DNA from 3 places in the Kitasatospora sp. NPDC051984 genome. Region 2 is predicted to be linked to each of the others. Evidence: predicted binding sites of a transcription regulator. Region 2 holds the regulator's gene; each other region holds the start of a gene.
The links. The regulator HrcA, encoded in region 2, represses chaperone genes, less so after heat shock. The targets are predictions, from matches to a motif close to TTNGCACTCNGNNNNNCNGAGTGCNAA.
Positions count from the first base shown of each region.

Region 1: a site for HrcA is predicted at 2,844-2,870, ahead of groL (chaperonin GroEL). Genes of this name have one in related genera too.
Region 3: a site for HrcA is predicted at 1,681-1,707, ahead of groES (co-chaperone GroES). Genes of this name have one in related genera too.

Region 1 covers NZ_JBIUCB010000001.1:73,993-78,117, reverse strand. Annotated here, with positions in the region: gene ACIHEI_RS00405 (hypothetical protein) at 1-546, shown strand, start outside; gene ACIHEI_RS00400 (hypothetical protein) at 597-953, opposite strand; gene groL (chaperonin GroEL) at 1,065-2,687, opposite strand; gene ACIHEI_RS00390 (cold-shock protein) at 3,010-3,216, opposite strand; gene ACIHEI_RS00385 (MoaD/ThiS family protein) at 3,805-4,083, opposite strand; gene thrC (threonine synthase) at 4,116-4,125, opposite strand, start outside.
Region 2 covers NZ_JBIUCB010000004.1:362,398-366,522, reverse strand. Annotated here, with positions in the region: gene htpX (zinc metalloprotease HtpX) at 1-903, opposite strand, end outside; gene hrcA (heat-inducible transcriptional repressor HrcA) at 1,176-2,249, shown strand; gene dnaJ (molecular chaperone DnaJ) at 2,319-3,458, shown strand; gene ACIHEI_RS10910 (16S rRNA (uracil(1498)-N(3))-methyltransferase) at 3,550-4,125, shown strand, end outside.
Region 3 covers NZ_JBIUCB010000006.1:234,175-238,299, reverse strand. Annotated here, with positions in the region: gene groL (chaperonin GroEL) at 1-1,131, opposite strand, end outside; gene groES (co-chaperone GroES) at 1,232-1,537, opposite strand; gene ACIHEI_RS14815 (hypothetical protein) at 1,796-2,131, shown strand; gene ACIHEI_RS14810 (methyltransferase domain-containing protein) at 2,179-3,357, shown strand; gene ACIHEI_RS14805 (polysaccharide deacetylase family protein) at 3,333-4,125, opposite strand, start outside.

The DNA of each region.
Region 1 (4,125 bases), on a different contig from region 2:
CTGCTCGCCCGCTGGGCCGAACCGCAGCGCCGCTACCACACCACCGACCACCTGCGGGCCGTCCTGGACCGGATCGACGAACTCGCCGACCACGCCGAGAACCCGGACGCCGTCCGGCTGGCCGCCTGGTTCCACGACGCCGTCTACCGGCCCGACCGCTCCGAGAACGAAGAACGCAGCGCCGCCCTCGCCTGCCGCGCCCTGCGCGAGGCGGGCCTGCCCGAACCCCTGGTCCACGAGGTCGACCGCCTGGTCCGACTCACCGTCACCCACCACCCCGCGCCCGGCGACCACAACGGCGAAGTCCTCTGCGACGCCGACCTCGCCGTCCTCGGCTCACCCCCCGACCGCTACGCGGCCTACACCGCCGCCATCCGCGACGAATACTCCTTCGTCCCCCCGAACGCCTTCCGCGAGGGCCGCACCGCGATCCTCCACCACCTCCTCGCCCTCCCCGCCCTCTACCGCACCCCCGAGGCCTACGCCCGCTACGACGCGCAGGCGCGGGCGAACATGCAGCACGAGCTCAACGAGCTCGGGGGCTGAGGCCGGAGAGAGCACAACCAGGGACGCGAGCGGGTGCGAAACGCCTGCTGTCAGTCCAGCTCCCCCACCGCCGCGACGATCAGACCCTTCTTGCCGCACACCCAGTGCGGATCCGCCCCCAACTCCGGCTCCACGCCCAGCGCGTGCGGGTCGTCCTCCGCCGCACAAGCCGCGCACAACGGCCACCGCCCGTACGACTCCAGCAGCGCGTCCTGCACGTCCTGCGCGATCAGCCCGAGCACGAACTCGCAGCCGTCCGGCCACTGTTCGAGCCACCAGCGACGGTGGGTGACGGCGTCCTCGACCAGCGAGACGATCGCGGCGTCGGCGACGTCCCGCGCGGTGAGGTCGGCGAGGATCAGCGCGCGGGCGCTGTGCAGGGCGGCTTCGATCTCGTTGCTGGACATCCGCCCATTGTCCCAAACCGCCGCCACAACCCGGAAACGCCGCAAGGGCGGCCTCCCGAAGGAGACCGCCCTCACGGCGTGAGACTGACCGATCCAACCGGTGAGGTCGGATCAGAAGTCCATGTCACCGCCCGGCATGCCGCCGCCGGCGGCCGCGGAGGCCTTCTCCGGCTTGTCGGCGATGACGGCCTCGGTGGTGAGGAACAGCGCCGCGATGGAGGCGGCGTTCTGCAGGGCGGAGCGGGTGACCTTGGCGGGGTCGATGATGCCGGAGGCGATCAGGTCGACGTACTCGTTGGTCGCGGCGTTCAGGCCGTGGCCGGCGGGCAGGTTGCGAACCTTCTCGACCACGACGCCGCCCTCGAGGCCGGCGTTGGTGGCGATCTGCTTGATCGGGGCCTCGAGCGCCACGCGGACGATGTTGGCACCGGTGGCCTCGTCGCCGTCCAGCTCCAGCTTCTCGAACGCGACACCGGCCTGCAGCAGGGCGACGCCACCACCGGCGACGATGCCCTCCTCGACGGCGGCCTTGGCGTTGCGCACCGCGTCCTCGATGCGGTGCTTGCGCTCCTTGAGCTCGACCTCGGTGGCCGCGCCGGCCTTGATGACGGCCACGCCGCCGGCCAGCTTGGCGAGGCGCTCCTGGAGCTTCTCGCGGTCGTAGTCCGAGTCGGAGTTCTCGATCTCGGCGCGGATCTGGTTGACGCGACCGGCAACCTGGTCGCTGTCGCCGCCACCGTCGACGATGGTGGTCTCGTCCTTGGTGATGACGACCTTGCGGGCGGTGCCCAGCAGGTCGACGCCGGCGTTCTCGAGCTTGAGGCCGACCTCCTCGGAGATCACGGTGCCGCCGGTCAGGATGGCGATGTCGCCCAGCATGGCCTTGCGGCGGTCGCCGAAGCCCGGGGCCTTGACGGCGACGGACTTGAAGGTGCCGCGGATCTTGTTCACGACCAGGGTCGACAGGGCCTCGCCCTCGACGTCCTCGGCGATGATGACGAGCGGCTTGCCGCTCTGCATGACCTTCTCCAGCAGCGGGAGCAGGTCCTTGACCGAGGAGATCTTGGAGTTGGCGATGAGGATGTACGGGTCCTCGAAGCTCGTCTCCATGCGCTCCAGGTCGGTGGCGAAGTAGGCGGAGATGTAGCCCTTGTCGAAGCGCATGCCCTCGGTGAGCTCGAGCTCCAGGCCGAAGGTGTTGCTCTCCTCGACGGTGATGACGCCTTCCTTGCCGACCTTGTCCATGGCCTCGGCGATGAGCTCGCCGATCTGGGTGTCGGCGGCCGAGATGGAGGCGGTGGAGGCGATCTGCTCCTTGGTCTCCACGTCCTTGGCCTGGGCCAGCAGCTGGTCGGAGACGGCGGCGACGGCCTTCTCGATACCGCGCTTCAGGGCCATCGGGTTGGCGCCGGCGGCGACGTTGCGCAGACCCTCGCGGACGAGCGCCTGGGCCAGCACGGTGGCGGTGGTGGTGCCGTCACCCGCGACGTCGTCGGTCTTCTTGGCGACCTCCTTGACGAGCTCGGCACCGATCTTCTCGTACGGGTCCTCGAGCTCGATCTCCTTGGCGATGGAGACACCGTCGTTGGTGATGGTGGGGGCGCCCCACTTCTTCTCCAGAACGACGTTGCGACCCTTGGGGCCGAGCGTGACCTTCACGGCGTCGGCAAGCTGGTTCATGCCACGCTCAAGGCCGCGGCGGGCTTCCTCGTCAAAGGCGATGATCTTGGCCATTAGAAGTGGTCCTCCGGGACACGGTCGACTGCTCGGACCAAGGGGGTGCCCGCGACGGACGGCCCAGGAGAGCGGGGGTCTCGTCCCCTACCGCTTCCGGGGCCTCACCGGCCCGGTCCGTTGTCACTCTCACGCTGTGAGTGCTAACGCCAATGATTAGCACTCGGGGGTGTCGAGTGCAAGCCCATTCGCCGCGCTCCGATACCCCTCCCGGGAAACCCGCAGGCAGGTCCGGGAACGCCGACAGGCCCGGACCCGGACGCGTCGCGCCGGGGCCGGACCTGCCGGGTCATAGCTGTGGTGTGTGCGGTCTACCGGGCCGTCAGGCGCCGGCGGCGCGGACCATGTCGGCCTGCGGACCCTTCTGACCCTGCGAGATCTCGAACTCGACCCGCTGGCCCTCTTCCAGGGTGCGGTAGCCGTCCATCTGGATCGCGCTGTAGTGGACGAACACGTCCGCTCCACCGTCGACCGCGATGAAGCCGTAGCCCTTCTCGGCGTTGAACCACTTGACGGTGCCCTGAGCCATTCCGAACTCCCCTTGTGCTGTGCTGGCCCTTCAGAGATCCGCGGGACGCGGACCCGGAGGTCTGGAAGGCCGGCCTGTGGGGACTCCCCCCCGCACGGCGCAGCCTCGTGTCGCGGCTGAATGTATCCGGATATGCGCCCTCTGCAACAGGCCCTAATTTCGCGGAAAGTCCGCACCCCACATCGGATATGACGGGTCGAAAGGTGTATGGCCCGACAATTGCCACCGGACATAACGGACGTGTCGCCGCAAATCGTCGAAAGAATTCTGACGGCGGCCTGACAGGTCGGGCGGTGAACGGTCCGGCGCATGTCTCAGAGCGCGGGACGGGACGGCGCCGGCGCGAGGTGCGCTGCGGGAAAAATCGAGGATTGGAACGGGCCGTGGCGGGGAACGGCTCCACCGGCACTCTACTCCCCCGCGAACGCGGGAATTCCAGCGACCCGCCAGGCCGGAATCACCGCTGCCCGCGCGCCCGGCCGATGTGCGAAGCCGCCGCCGGGCGGCTCGGAAATCGAATTCCGAGCCCGCGCCCGACGGCGGCGGAACGAATACGCGGGGCGGCCCCACCGGCCGCCCGGAGCTGCCTCAGCAGCCGCCGGCCACCGCCGGAATGATCGACACCGAGGCGCCGTCCTTGATCTCGGTCTCCAGGCCCTCGGCGAAGCGCACGTCGTCGTCGTTGACGTACACGTTCACGAAGCGGCGCAGCTTGCCGGTGTCGTCCAGCAGGCGGGCGGCGATGCCGGCGTGGTTCGCCTCCAGGTCGGCGATGACGGCGGCCAGGGTGGCGCCCTCGGCGGTCACCTCGGCGGCACCGCCGGTGTAGGTGCGGAGGATGGTGGGGATGCGGACGGTGGCGCTCATGGGGGTGCTCCTAGAAGAAAGTTTTGGGGGGATCAGGCGGAG
Region 2 (4,125 bases):
GATCTTCGACAGCTGTGCGAGCCGCTGCTCCAGCGACGGGTGGGTGGAGAACAGCTGCGCGGCGGTCTCCTTGGCGCTCAGCGCGGGCGCGAAGTAGAAGGCGTTGTACGGCTGGGCCTTGCGCAGGTCCTCGGTCGGGATGGCGGCGATCTGCCCGGTCACCTTGGTCAGCGCGGAGGCCAGTGCGCTGGGGCGCCCGGTCAGCTGGGCGGCGGCCCGGTCGGCGGCGAGCTCGCGGTAGCGGGAGAGCAGCCGGGTGAGCAGGAAGCTGATCGCGTACACCACCATCGAGACCAGCGGGACGATGATCATCGCGATCGCGGCGTTGGAGTCGTTGCTGTTCCGGTTGCCGCCGCCCATCATTCCGCCGTACAGCGCGATCCGGGTCATCGCGCCGGCCAGGACGCCGAGGAATCCGGCCACCGTCATCACCGCGACGTCGCGGTGCGCGACGTGCGAGAGCTCGTGGGCGAGGACGCCCTCCAGTTCCTCCGGTTCCAGCCGCCGCAGCAGGCCGGTGGTCACGCAGATCACCGCGTTCTCCGGGTTGCGGCCGGTGGCGAAGGCGTTGGGCATGTCGTTGTGGGCGACCGCGACGCGCGGCTTGGGCATGTCGGCGAGCGCGCACAGCCGGTCGACCGCGCCGTGCAGCTGCGGGAACTCCTCGGGGGAGACCGGGTGGGCGCCCATCGCCCGTTCGGTGATCTTGTCGGAGAACCAGAACTGGGCGACGAACAGGCCGCCGGAGATCAGCACCACCAGGGGCCAGGCGCCGCGCAGCAGCACGATCAGCAACCCGGTGAAGCCGACATAGAGCAGGCCGATCAAGAACATGGTGGTGACCATCCGGCCGGTCAGGCCGCGGTCGGGGGTGAACCGGGAGTGCTGCCGTGAGGCCGACATCGCTGCTCCTCCTTCGCCGTCTTCGCCTTCGATGCTGCCACCGGCGGGGCCCGCAGGCACCATCCGAAACGATGGGAATCCGATGGGAATGCGGTCGCGTCGGCCCGCGGGAGCCGGTCGGCGCGGTTTTCGGTCGAGGATCACGTCGGCGGACCGTTCCTGCCATCAGGCCCGGGCCGTACACTGGCAGGTACGGTTCTGGCACTCTGCCCAGTTGAGTGCCAGAGAGGATCGACCACCGGTTCAACGGACGACGACGGAGGTGCGTGCACATGCCGGACGACGGCAAGCCCGACGGCCGCCTGATCGACACGCGCCCGTCCGTGCGCCCGTTGGACGAGCGACGGCTGGCCGTGCTCCGCGCGATCGTGCAGGACTACGTGGGCACCGAGGAGCCGGTCGGCTCCAAGGCCCTGGTGGAGCGCCACAACCTGGGCGTCTCGCCGGCCACGGTGCGCAACGACATGGCCGCGCTGGAGGACGACGGGTTCATCCACCAGCCGCACACCAGCGCGGGCCGGATCCCCACCGACAAGGGCTACCGGCTGTTCGTCGACCGCCTCGCCGAGGTGAAGCCGATGACGCCCCCGGAGCGCCGGGCGATCCGGCACTTCCTGGAGGGCGCGGTCGACCTGGACGACGTGGTGGCCCGTACGGTGCGGCTGCTGGCGCAGCTGACCCGGCAGGTCGCGGTGGTCCAGTACCCGTCGCTGACCCGCTCCACCGTGCGGCACATCGAACTCGTCTCGCTCACCCCGACCAAGCTGATGCTGGTGCTGATCACCAACACCGGCCGGGTCGAGCAGCGGATGGTGGACTGCCCCGGCCCGGTCGGCGAGACCGTGCTGGGAGACCTGCGGGCCAGGCTGAACGGCATGGCGGGCGGCTGTCGGCTGCCCGAGGTGCCGACCCTCCTGGAGGACCTGCCGGCCAGTTTCGAACCGGCCGACCGGCCCTCGGTCAGCACCGTGCTGACCGTGCTGTTCGAAACGCTCGCCGAACAGAACGAGGAACGGATCATGCTGGCGGGCACCGCCAACCTGACCCGGTTCAACCACGACTTCCCGCTCTCCATCCGTCCGGTGCTCGAGGCACTGGAGGAGCAGGTGGTGCTGCTGCGCCTGCTGGGTGAGACCGGGGACTCGGCGATGACGGTCCGGATCGGCCACGAGAACGCCTATGAAGGCCTGAATTCCACGTCGGTGGTCTCCGTCGGTTACGGTTCGGGCGACCAGAGCGTGGCAAAGCTGGGTGTGATCGGTCCGACCCGGATGGATTACCCGGGCACAATGGGGGCGGTGCGAGCGGTGGCGCGATACGTCGGCCAGATCCTGGACGAGTCATAACAAGGCTGCGTGAGACCGTCACGCAGTTCTCGCAAGCACTTCTAGAGGCGGAACAAACCGGAGCATTTGGTGGCCACGGACTACTACGCGGTACTCGGCGTCCGACGCGACGCGGGGCAGGACGAGATCAAGAAGGCGTTTCGGCGCCTCGCCCGTGAACTGCACCCGGACGTCAACCCGGACCCGAAGACGCAGGAGCGGTTCAAGGAGATCAACGCCGCCTACGAGGTGCTCTCCGATCCGCAGAAGCGTCAGGTGTACGACCTCGGCGGCGACCCGCTGTCGCCGAACGGCGGCGGTGCGGGCGGCTTCGGGGCCGGAGCGGCCGGCTTCGGCTTCTCCGACATCATGGACGCCTTCTTCGGCGCCGCGACCGGCCAGCGCGGCCCGCGTTCGCGCACCCGCCGCGGGCAGGACGCGATGATCCGACTGGAGATCACCCTGGAGGAGGCCGCGTTCGGCACCACCAAGGAACTCCAGGTCGACACCGCCGTCACCTGCACCACCTGTAACGGCGAGGGCGCCGCGCCGGGTACCTCCGCGCAGACCTGTGACATGTGTCGCGGCAAGGGCGAGGTCTCCCAGGTCACCCGGTCCTTCCTGGGCCAGGTCATGACCTCCCGGCCCTGCCCGCAGTGCCAGGGCTTCGGCACCGTCGTCCCAACCCCGTGCCCCGAGTGCGCGGGCGACGGCCGGGTCCGGGCCCGCCGCACCCTCACGGTGAAGATCCCCGCCGGTGTCGACAACGGCACCCGGATCCAGCTGGCCGGCGAGGGCGAGGTCGGCCCCGGCGGCGGCCCCGCCGGCGACCTGTACGTGGAGATCGCCGAGACCAGCCACGCCGTCTTCCAGCGCCGCGGTGACGACCTGCACTGCACCGTCACCATCCCGATGACGGCCGCCGCGCTCGGCACCCAGGTGCCGCTGCAGACCCTGGACGGCCTGGAAGAGGTCGACATCCGGCCCGGCACCCAGTCCGGCCAGTCGATCCCGCTGCACGGCCGCGGCATCACCCACCTGCGCGGTGGCGGCCGGGGCGACCTGATAGTGCACGTCGAGGTGCAGACGCCCACCAAGCTCGACCCGGAGCAGGAGGAGCTGCTGCGGCGGCTCGCCATGCTCCGCGGCGAGGAGCGGCCGTCCGGCCAGTTCGCACCCGGCCAGCAGGGCCTGTTCTCCCGGCTGAAGGACGCCTTCAACGGCCGGTGAGACCCGTTCCTACCGGGCCGGGAGTGGTGCACGCCACCGCTTCCGGCCCGGGTTTTTTTGTTGTTCTTTCCGCGAGAGGGTTCCTGTTCCGATGACCGCACCGGTGTTCGTCGTCGACGACCTGGCGGGCGCCACCCCCGGCGCCACCGTCCGCCTCGACGGCCCCGAGGGGCGGCACGCCGTCGCCGTCAAGCGCCTGGAGCCCGGCGAGGCCGTCACCCTCGCCGACGGACACGGCCGCGGCGCGGACGGCACCGTCGCCGCGGTGCACGGCAAGGACGCGCTGGACGTGCTGGTCGCCGCCGTACGCGAGGAGGCTGCGCCCGCGCCCCGGATCACCGTCGTCCAGGCGCTGCCCAAGGGCGACCGCGGCGAACTCGCCGTCGAGACGATGACCGAGGCCGGCATCGACGCGGTGGTGCCGTGGGCGGCCTCCCGGTGCATCACCCAGTGGAAGGGCGAGCGCGGCGCGAAGGCGCTCGCCAAGTGGCGGGCGACCGCGCGCGAGGCGGGCAAGCAGGCGCGACGGCTGCGCTTTCCCGAGGTGCACGACCTGATGACCACGCGGCAGTTGCTTCCGCTGCTGTCGAAGGCCTCCTTCGCCGCTGTCCTGCACGAGGAAGGTTCGCTGCCGCTGGCCACGGCGGAGCTTCCCGCCTCCGGCGAG
Region 3 (4,125 bases), on a different contig from region 2:
GCAGACGCCACCGGCCAGCTTGGCCAGGCGCTCCTGCAGCTTCTCGCGGTCCCAGTCGGAGTCGGTGTTGGCGATCTCGGCCTTGATCTGGGCCACGCGGCCGGCGACCTCGGAGGAGTCACCGGCGCCGTCGACGACGATGGTCTCGTCCTTGGTGACGGTGATGCGGCGGGCGGAGCCCAGCACGTCCAGGCCGACCTGGTCGAGCTTGAGGCCGACCTCCTCGGAGATGACCTGGCCACCGGTCAGGGTGGCGATGTCGCCGAGGATGGCCTTGCGGCGGTCACCGAAGCCGGGGGCCTTGACCGCGACCGCGTTGAAGGTGCCGCGGATCTTGTTGACCACCAGGGTGGACAGCGCCTCGCCGTCGACGTCCTCGGCGATGATCAGCAGCGGGCGGGAGCCGCCGGCCTGCAGGACCTTCTCCAGCAGCGGCAGGAGCTCCTGGATCGAGGAGATCTTGCCCTGGTTGATCAGGATGTACGGGTCCTCCAGGACGGCTTCCTGGCGCTCCGCGTCGGTGACGAAGTACGGCGACAGGTAGCCCTTGTCGAACTGCATGCCCTCGGTGAACTCGAGCTCGACGCCGAAGGTGTTCGACTCCTCGACGGTGATGACACCGTCCTTGCCGACCTTGTCGATCGCCTCGGCGATCAGCTCGCCGACCTGGGTGTCCTGCGCGGAGAGGGAGGCGACGGCGGCGATGTCGTCCTTGCCCTCGATCTCGCGGGCGACCGACAGCAGGTGCTCGGAGACGGCAGCGACAGCCTTGTCGATGCCCTTCTTCAGGGCGGCCGGGCCGGCGCCGGCGGCGACGTTGCGCAGACCCTCGTTGACCAGGGCCTGGGCCAGCACGGTGGCGGTGGTGGTGCCGTCACCCGCGACGTCGTTGGTCTTGGTGGCGACCTCCTTGACCAGCTGCGCGCCGAGGTTCTCGTACGGGTCGTCGAGCTCGACCTCGCGGGCGATGGTCACACCGTCGTTGGTGATGGTGGGGGCGCCGAACTTCTTGTCGATGACGACGTTGCGGCCCTTGGGGCCGATGGTCACCTTGACGGTGTCGGCCAGCTTGTTGACGCCGCGCTCCAGCGAGCGGCGGGCATCCTCGTTGAACTGCAGGGTCTTCGCCATGATCCCGTTTCCTCAGGGTGTGGTCTGCGTACGTGGAGCAACAACCGCGCCCCGGGCCCCTGTCAGTGCTGACACGGATCCGGGGCGGGCTGGGGACGTCTTACTTCTCGATGATGGCGAGAACGTCGCGAGCCGAGAGGACGAGGTACTCCTCGCCCTGGTACTTCACCTCGGTGCCGCCGTACTTCGAGTACAGGACGATGTCACCGACGGCGACGTCGAGCGGCAGACGCTGGCCGTCCTCGAAGCGGCCCGGGCCGACAGCCAGGACGACACCCTCCTGGGGCTTCTCCTTGGCAGTGTCCGGGATCACCAGGCCGGAGGCGGTGGTGGTCTCGGCGTCGAGCGGCTGGACCACAATGCGGTCCTCGAGCGGCTTGATGGCAACCTTGCTGCTGGTGGTCACGTCCGAGCTCCCCTTCGGAGATTACGGGGTTGTCTATCAGGTAGGTGGGCGAGGGTGCGCAGCTGCCGTCGCGGGGGTCAGGCACGCATCTTCGCGTTAGCACTCCCCCTGGGGGGAGTGCCAGGAACGACCTTAGGTCGCCGTTAGCACTCAGTCAACCAGAGTGCCAATGACGCCGTGTCGGATGTCGGCACCACACCCCCCGATTGAGTGCCGGTACTCAGGCGGCGGCGCCGGCCCGGGCGCCAGGATCGGCGCATGACGAAGACTCGACGCCCCGCAGGGCGGGACGCGTTCCACGCGGTGTGGATGGTGGCCGCGGAAGTGCCGCTGCTGGCCATGCTGCCGGGCATGCTGACCTGGGCGAAGTTCAGCTACGTGTGGGTCGCCGACCCTTCGGTCTTCGGCCCGCCGGGGCAGGTGCTCGGGGCGTTCTCGCTGATGCTGGCCGCGTCGGGACTGCTGCTCGCGCTCATGGTGCTGGCGACCGGCCTGGTGCTGCCGGCCCGGCGGGGACTGCGGATCGCACCGCTGGCGCTGCTGACGGTGGGGCCGCTGCTGGCGGTGGCGGCGCACTCGGTGCTGCGCCTCTGATCCTTCCGGGTTGATCACGGGGCGAGCGGGGCGGGGACAATGGTGGTGTGGAGATCGAGTCGTTCCGGGCGCTGCTGACCGAGCAGGGGCAGGCGCTGCTGGCGGAGTTGCGGGAGTTCACGGCGGACCAGGAGCTGGCGCTGGCGACCCGGCTGCGGCGGGATTACCCGGCGGAGCTGGTGCGGGCCGCGTTCGAGCAGGCGCGGTTGCGGCAGCGGGCGGAGGCGAAGTTCGGGGCGGACGCCCGGTCGATGTACTTCACCCAGAACGGGGTGGAGCAGGCGACCCGGCGCAGTGTGGCCGAGTGGCGGGCGGGTCGGTTCGCGGCGCTCGGGGTGAAGCGGTTGGCGGACCTGTGCTGCGGGATCGGCGGGGACGCGATCGCGCTGGCCCGGGCCGGGATCGCGGTGCTGGCGGTGGACCGGGACGAGCTGACCTGCGAGGTGGCGCGGGCGAACGCGGCGGCGCTGGGCGTGGCGGAGCTGGTGGAGGTGCGCTGCGCGGACGTCGCGGACATCGACACGGACGGCTTCGACGCGGTGTTCACCGACCCGGCGCGGCGCACCTCGCGCGGGCGGGTGTTCGATCCGGAGGCGTATTCGCCGCCGCTGTCCTGGGCGGTGGAGGCGGCCCGGCGCACCCCGTTCGGCGCGTTGAAGGTGGCGCCGGGGATCCCGCACGAGCTGGTGCCGGAGGGTGCCGAGGCGGAGTGGGTGTCGGACCGGGGCGAGGTGAAGGAGGCGGTGCTGTGGTTCGGCACCGGGGCCGCCGAGCCGTACCGGGCGACGGTGCTGCCGGGCCCGCACTCGCTGGCCGGCGGCGCGCTGCCGGATCCGCCGGTGGGCGCGGTGGGCCGGTACCTGTACGAGCCGGACGGCGCGGTGATCCGGGGCCGGATGGTCGCCGAGGTGGTGCGGCTGACGAACGGCCGGCTGCTCGACCCGATGATCGCGTACGTCACCTCGGACGAGCTGCACCCGACGCCGTACGCGCACGCCTACGAGCTGTCCGACGTACTGCCGTACAACGTCAAGAAGTTGAAGGCGCTGGTGAAGGAGCGCCGGATCGGCACCGTGGTGATCAAGAAGCGCGGGGCGTCGGTGGTGCCGGAGGAGCTGCGGCGGCAGCTGAAGCCGTCCGGGCCGAACTCGGTGACGGTGATCGTCGCCCGTACCGAGGCCGGCCCGGTGATGATGCTGGGTCAGCCGACGGGCTTGGCGATGTAGTCGTCGAGGCGTGCGACCGCGAAGCCCTGTTCCTGGATGCGGGCGAGCATCTCGCCGAACATCGAGGTCATGCTCTCGCCCTTGAGCTCGGACGGGCCGCGGAAGTGGGCGAGGATGATGTCGCCGTTCTTCAGCTTCTTGTCGGCGGACTGGTACTGCATGTCGTGGATCTGCATGGACTCGCGCCACAGCACGATGGCGCGCGGGCCGCACTCCTGCACCGAGGTGTTCAGGGTGGGGGTGTTGGCGCCGTCGCCGAACGGCGGGCGGAACAGGTACGGGGCGGTGCCGTACTGCTCGGTGAGGGCGGCCTGGTCGTCGCAGATCTCGGACTTCTGCTTGGCGGCCGGGATCTTGCTCATCACCGGGTGGTCGACGGTGTGGTTCTGAATGGTGTTGCCGAGCGCCTGCAGCGGCTTGAAGTAGGCGTAGTCGTTCTTGACGATGTCCTTGGTCAGGAACATCGTGATCGGCACCTTCAGGTCGGTCAGCATCTGGACGAACTTGGGGTCCTTCTCGGCCCCGTCGTCGATGGTGATGAAGACGACCTTGTCCTGGGTGGGGATTTCGCTGAACACCGGCACCACCCCGGTCTTGGTCAGCTTGATCGGCTTGTCGGCGGGCGGCGCGGGCGCCTTGGCCATCGGCTTGAGGCCCCACTTCGCCCACGCGGCGTCCCCGGCGGTGTCCTGCGCGGGCGCCGACGCGGGGGCGGACGAGCCGCCCGAGGACGCGGCGGAGGGCTGCGCGGGGGCTGCGGACTTCGTG